DNA from 2 places in the Microbacterium sp. NPDC087868 genome. Region 2 is predicted to be linked to the other one. Evidence: riboswitches for the same ligand, from Rfam matches in the RefSeq annotation. Region 2 holds a riboswitch; the other holds the start of a gene.

Region 1 (3,397 bases), on a different contig from region 2:
GGCAGAACCGGCTGCGGTTGCTTGGCATGCGGTGTCGCGCGCCGGTGAAGTCGCCGGCAAGAAGGCGCTGGTTATTGGTGCTGGGCCGATCGGAGCTCTCGCTGTAGCAGTGCTCAAGCGTGCCGGAGCCAAAGAAATCATCGCAGTGGACATGCACGAGAAGCCGTTGGAAATCGCCGGGAAACTCGGTGCCACTTCAACTTTGCGCGCCGATGACCAGGAAGCTCTTGCCCAGGTGGGCGCGGACGTGGTGATCGAGGCCAGCGGCAACTTCCGCGGGTTGGCCTCCGCCGTGCGCGGTGCCGTGCGCGGCGGTCGAGTGGTCATGGTCGGGTTGCTGCCCTCAGGAGAACAACCCGCACTCATTTCGCTGGCTATTACCCGCGAGCTGGAACTGGTTGGTTCCTTCCGCTTCAACGACGAAATCGACCATGTGCTTGCTGCCCTGGCCGACGGTTCACTGCAGGTTTCCGAGGCGGTAACCCACGAGTTCCCGGTCGCCGATGCGCTTGAAGCCTTCGAAACGGCCAAGGATTCGGCTCGCTCCGGCAAAGTCCTGCTGAACTTCCTGGGGCAATAGTTGGCTTCAGCTAGAAGTGCACCGCGGCGGCCCCTGAAGTCGGGGGCCGCCGCGGTGCTTTTTAGTTCAGCGAACTCTAGTTGGTCTCTGCGATGCTTACCGCGGTTGTCACGGGCACCGGATTGGCGAAGAGGTCCAGCACCGGGCAGTGTGCATCCACTGCGCGGCGCAGTTCTTCATAGCGTTCAGCTGATTCCGGTCCGGCAATCCGGATGTCCAGATCCACCGACGAGAAGCCGGGGCGGATGGTCTGGTCGATGCCGAAGAGTCCGCGGACATCGAGGTGGCCATTGGCCTGGATCTTCACGTCGTCCACCTGGATGCCGAGGTTCTGCGCGTACAAGCGGTAGACCACAACCTGGCAGGAGATGAGCGCTCCGAGCGCGTATTCCACGGGGCTTGCGGCCAGGTCGCTGCCGCCCAGGGCAGCTGGCTCGTCGACCTGGAAGGTGTGCTTGCCGGAGACAATGTTGCTGGCTACCGAATCGAAGCCTTCGCCCTCGACGGTGAAAGTCAATTGGGCACTTTGCGGCGCAGCCGAAATTCGTTCGCCCCAGCCTTTGCCTGCTTCCTGCAGGCGCTGTGCACGGTCTTCGGATACGGTCGGGGCAGATGCTGCATTAGTCATGGGGAATTGATCCCCTTTCTGGCGCAAGGGGCGCCATCGCTTACGCATCTTGGCGTTCAAGATGCGTCGAATCTTCACCTGGGGCACCCCGCACAATGACGCAGGAGGGTTGCCGTCCACTCAGCCAGGGCTCAAAGAGTGGAACTCGTGATTCAGTGATTAATTTCTATCGGTTTCAGGGCCCGCGGGTAAAGGGCAGAAGTAACTTTTCGTCACCGGGCATCTTGCTTTCCGGCTCGCTAAGATGGAATCTAGCTCTCGGGCGCCCACTGCACGAACAATGAACGGCGAGTATGGAATTCCAGCTGACACTTTCTGCGGCCCAGACCTTGGTGACCGAATCCGAATACAACCTGGGCCAATTCCTGTGTGATTCCGGAAAAGTGCAGATCGCCAACCGGGTAATGCAACCGGGATCTACCCGCATCTCCGGTGTGGTGCTGCGTGAATCGGTGATGGCCCAATTGGAAATCACCGAGGGCAATATCAGCTTCACCAGCTTCTGCGGCAAGCATCCGGGGGTTCAGTCTTGTGAAGATGTCGCCGCCTTGCTCATTGAGGTCACCACCGAAGAAGACCAGGGCTTTTTCGTCTCCGACTCCGGGGTGGATCCCCACGCTTGGAAACGCAATAGCAAGCCGCAGTGGGAACGTACCCTTGACCGTCTGCTTCCAGTCATTTCCGATGAGCCGCTGGTTGCCGAAGAACCGCTGGGATTGATCCTGAAAGTGGTAAGCGAACCGCGTTATGGCGGCGAGGACGCGCTGACCTTGCAGGCACGCCCGGCCCGCCAGGGAACCAAGAGCCCCTGGATCCAAACCGGGATCAGCTGGCGCAATGTTGCTTTTGATGCGCGGTTCTCCAAGAAGCAGCGTCGTGCGGTCGTTGAACTGGACCGGTTGCGTGAACACGTTGAACAAGATACTTATCGCCATTCGTGGGATCCCAAGGAGTGGATCTCCTTGATGGATCTTCCAGGCCAGGACCTGCTGGATGCGTTCGAAGCCCTGCGTGAAGCTGGAGTGCAGATCGTCAACGGTGGTTCTACGGCCAAGGCCCCGGTGGAGTTCAGCGAGCAACCAGCCATGGCACACGTGGATGTGCGTCGCGGTGAACATGGCCTGAGCATGGAAGGGAAGCTGCGCGGGCCGAGCGAAGAGCACGTCTACCTCTTGCCCATAGGCACGCCGCCGACCTTGTTGGCTTACGCGTCCAGCCCCTTGCCGAAGGCCAGGGAAATCGGTTTGGCCCGGTTCGCTGAACCGGTCACGAAGGAACTGGCCACATTTATTGAATCCGGTGCGCAATCCATCCCGCAGGAAGGCGTTGAGCTTTTCGAGCGCCAGCACCTGGACCGATTGCGCCTGATGGCACCGTTGAAGAGCGAGGATGACAGCTACAGCATCCCTGTTCCAGCACGCCCCAGCCTCAAGCTGTCCCTGGAGAGCATCCGAACTCCGCTGACCGTGAGCTATTCCTGGGAGTACGCCTCCGCGGGCCCCCGCCAGTATGCCGTGGAAAAGGAAATTGCTGCTTCGGTGCAGGACAAGCTCGGCGCGCAGGCTTCCTTGGGGCAACTGACCTCTTCAGGAATCTTCCCGCCGAAGGACTTCAGCACCTCCGAATCCATCGATTTCTTGGTCTACGCATTGCCGCTATTGGCAGAGCATTCCGATGTGGTCGTTGAAGAGCAGAACAGGCTGCCGAAGTACCGGATCAGCCACGCGCCGGCCGCTGTCAGTGTCGAAGCCGGCGAAAGCACGGGGGACTGGTTCGACTTGTCTGTGGAAGTGCTCCTGGACGAGACCAAGGTCCCGTTCCCACTGCTGCTGGAGGCCTTGACCAAGCAAGATGAGTATCTCGTCCTCGATGACCTTACGGTGATCCCGATTGATGGTGCAGATTTCACGCAGCTGCGCCAGCTGATATCAGAGGCCGGGGAGCTGGGCACGGTGCAGGGCGATACGATCCGCATCCATAAGTTGAGCATCGACTGGTGGCAAGAACTGGTGGATCTGGGCATTATCGAAGCCCAGCACAACCAGTGGCTGCAGACCATGAAGGCGCTGCAAAGCGGTGAAGAAATGCAGCCGGTCCAACTAGCGGAAACGTTCAACGCTGAACTGCGCCCGTATCAGGGCCACGGCCTATCCTGGCTCAACTTCTTGCGTACCCATGATCTCGGTGGC
Region 2 (3,397 bases):
CGGCACCATCCAAGCTCGACTTGTCGCGCAGGATCCGCGGGCTGAGCCTTTCCGAGAGCACCTCCAGAATCCGGTCATGGCCTTCGGATTCAAAAGCGACCCGGACCAGCCCGGCATCGGTACTGGCCAGCAGCAAGGCCCCCACGGGGCTATCGACCACGCGATAGGCAACATCAACAAGTTCCCGTGCACGGGCCCGTTCAACGAGCCGGTCCTGCAGCGAGTCGAGGACTTGCGCTTCAGCGGCCGTAGCCTGCTGCCGATAATTTTTTCCGTTCATGGCTGCTCCCGCCATAGTTCTTGGTCATCCATCCGGGCCCGCAGATTCTTGATCCCATCGGCGCCCGAACGCCGGGCGGCAGCTTCGGTGCCGGAAAGGATTCCGGCAATTTGCGCGTAGCTCATTCCGCCCAGGTAGCGGTAGGCCACCACCTGCCGCTGCTTGCCAGGAAGCTGGTTCACCTCATGCCACAGCTGCAGGTTTTCCAACTGCAGATCCGGCCGTTGGGCCGATGGGGCCAGGCTGTCCACGTCTTGGCCGATGAGGATTTCCGGCTTGTTCCTGCGCAACTCGTCAATGGCTTTGTTCCGGGCAATACGCACTAGCCATGCCAGGACATTGGCGTCCTCCGGCAGTTGCGGGTACGCCTTGAGCGCGGCAAGGAACGTTTCGGACCAGGCGTCTTGCGCGCGATGCTCATCAAGCAGGGCACGGCAAACGCGCAGGACGTTCAGTCCATAGTCCTGGACTATCCGCTCGAACGGTGCTTGCATGGCTCTCCTGGAATTTTGCGCCTTCATGGCTTCTCACCATGTAAACGTACGAGGAGACCATTTTGTGAGGCGTGAACGAAAAAAATTCCTTCACGCAGATACCCATGGATTCCTAGAATGCCACCAGATCCAATTCGCTGGCGATCTGCTCAAGGCGGATCAATTCCAGGTGGAGCATTTCGCCATTTTCCACGCCTTGGGGATCCGTGGTTCCGGCCAATGCGTCGCGGATGGTGCGCATGGTGGCCCCATGGCTGACAATCATGACCTTGCGCCCGGCATGCCTGCTGGCCAAGTCCAGCAGCGCTGGCACCGTACGGCTCAAGATCTGGGCACGCGGCTCACGCAGGTCCTTGGCAGCAGCCGATTCCGCTTCGCTGACCTCGGCCATGATCCGGCCTTCCAGCGGGCCGAAGCCGCGTTCAATGAGTTCCGGAACGGCGTTCCCCGTCTCGGCCCCGATCTGCTGGGCAATCAGCGAGGCAGTTTCCCGGGCACGTTCCAAGGGCGAAGCAAGTACCAGCGACCAGTTCTGGCCGATCAGCTGGCGCCCGACCTCGCGAGCTTGTTCGCGCCCGGTATCGTTCAACGGGATATCGGTACGCCCCTGCAGGCGCCCTGCAAGGTTCCAATCGGTCTGCCCATGTCGCACCAGTGCCAGCGAAGTATCCATGACTCCAGCCTAACCGGGGTAATAGTTATCGAAGAATCTCCGATAACAGCTCCAATACGCAACGTTACGACTCATAGTTGGGTCACGAACGGTCATGTTGCGAAGATTATTACACCATCCCGAGCGGCTGAGAGATCTGGTTCGATGACGCCGCAGCAACCTGCCACATCCGGTGGTTACGGTGCTACCGCCAGAAACGATGCAGCCGCCTACCCGTTGGACCACAGCAGGAAGCGACATTGATTCCGGGATTCCTGCCTCGATCGCGGCCCGCCCTGCGGTGCCCGCGAAACCCCAATCGACAAGGAGTCGTAAGCCACCATGGCAGATCACAAGTTTGGATTCCGCACCCGCGCATTGCATGCCGGAGGCACCCCCGATGCCGAGCATGGCTCACGCGCAGTGCCGATCTACCAGACCACTTCGTTCGTCTTCAAGGACGCTGACGATGCGGCCAACCTCTTTGCCCTGCAGAAGTACGGCAACATCTACTCGCGTATCGGCAACCCGACCGTAGCGGCTTTCGAAGAGCGCATGGCTTCGCTGGAAGGCGGCATCGGAGCGGTAGCCACCGGCTCGGGCATGGCCGCGGAATTCGTCACCTTCGCGGCCTTGGCCCAGGCAGGCGACCACATTGTGGCTTCATCGAAGCTCTATGGCGGCACCATCACCCAGCTCGATGTCTCGCTGCGCCGCTTCGGCATCAACACCACTTTCATCGACTCCAATGATCCCGCCGACTTCGAAGCGGCGATCCAGGAAAACACCAAGGCCGTCTACACCGAGGTGGTGGCCAACCCGTCCGGCGACATCGCTGACCTGAAGGGCCTGGCCGAGGTGGCGCACCGCCACAATCTCCCGCTGGTAGTCGATTCGACGCTCACTCCCCCGTACATCCTGCGCCCTATCGAGCACGGCGCGGACATCGTGATCCACTCGGCCACCAAGTTCATCGGCGGGCACGGCACCACCCTGGGCGGCGTGGTCATCGAGTCGGGCAAGTTCAACTGGGGCAATGGCAAGTTCCCCACCATGACCGAACCGGTTGCCAGCTACGGCAACGTCTCCTGGTGGGACAACTTCGGCGAGTACGGCTTCCTGACCAAGCTGCGCAGCGAACAGCTGCGCGACTTCGGACCGGCTCTGCCGGCCCAGTCCGCATTCCAGCTGTTGCAGGGCCTGGAGACCTTGCCGCAGCGCATGGACAACCACCTGTCCAACGCGAAGCAGGTCGCTGCCTGGTTGCAGGCCGATGAGCGCGTGACCTACGTGAACTATGCCGGCCTGGAATCCCACCCGCAGCACGCGCAGGCCAAGGAGCTGCTGCCCATGGGCGTCGGCTCGGTCTTCAGCTTCGGGGTGAAGGGCGGGCGCGAAGCCGGCTCGAAGTTCATCGAAGCCCTGCAGCTGGCCAGCCACCTGGCCAACATCGGCGATGCCCGCACCCTGGTGCTGCACCCGGCCTCCACCACCCACCAGCAGCTGAGCGCCGAGCAGCTGGTCTCCGCTGGCGTGCCAGAAGATCTGATCCGGCTGTCGGTAGGACTGGAAGATGTCGAGGACATCCTCTGGGATCTGGACCAGGCGCTGGCCGCTTCGCAGGAAGCGATTGCCGCTTCCGCCGCAGGGTTCGAGGCTCCGGCCTATGACGGTTCCGCCTGCGCATTGCCAACCGCTTCGAAGGGAGCAATCTAATGACTGCCGTTGATACCGCTTGGGAAGGCCCTGGAGCCGCACAGCGCCTGGAGATCCTGCGCGACACCAAGTCCATCGCCATTGTCGGTGCCTCGAACAAGCCATCGCGCGCCAGCTATTTCGTGGCTACCTACCTGCTCTCCTCCTCCAAGTACAAGGTGTATTTCATCAACCCGGTACTCGATGAGATCCTGGGCCAGCCGGTGTACAAGTCGCTGGCCGATCTGCCGGAGACCCCGGATCTGGTCGAGGTTT

What was found. A riboswitch is a leader RNA that binds a small molecule or an ion and turns the genes downstream of it on or off. The one in region 2 is predicted to bind S-adenosylmethionine.
Region 1: it holds a riboswitch for S-adenosylmethionine, as region 2 does, so the genes downstream of both, ACI2JZ_RS16970 (OsmC family protein) here and ACI2JZ_RS17570 (O-acetylhomoserine aminocarboxypropyltransferase/cysteine synthase family protein) in region 2, are expected to answer to the same signal.

The regions. Positions count from the first base shown of each region.
Region 1 covers NZ_JBJDNO010000005.1:93,914-97,310, forward strand. Annotated here, with positions in the region: gene ACI2JZ_RS16965 (L-idonate 5-dehydrogenase) at 1-580, shown strand, start outside; gene ACI2JZ_RS16970 (OsmC family protein) at 657-1,208, opposite strand; SAM riboswitch class IV at 1,240-1,361, opposite strand; gene ACI2JZ_RS16975 (DEAD/DEAH box helicase) at 1,502-3,397, shown strand, end outside.
Region 2 covers NZ_JBJDNO010000007.1:48,150-51,546, reverse strand. Annotated here, with positions in the region: gene ACI2JZ_RS17585 (methylated-DNA--[protein]-cysteine S-methyltransferase) at 1-280, opposite strand, end outside; gene ACI2JZ_RS17580 (RNA polymerase sigma factor) at 277-774, opposite strand; gene ACI2JZ_RS17575 (histidine phosphatase family protein) at 887-1,447, opposite strand; SAM riboswitch class I at 1,559-1,653, shown strand; gene ACI2JZ_RS17570 (O-acetylhomoserine aminocarboxypropyltransferase/cysteine synthase family protein) at 1,769-3,142, shown strand; gene ACI2JZ_RS17565 (CoA-binding protein) at 3,142-3,397, shown strand, end outside.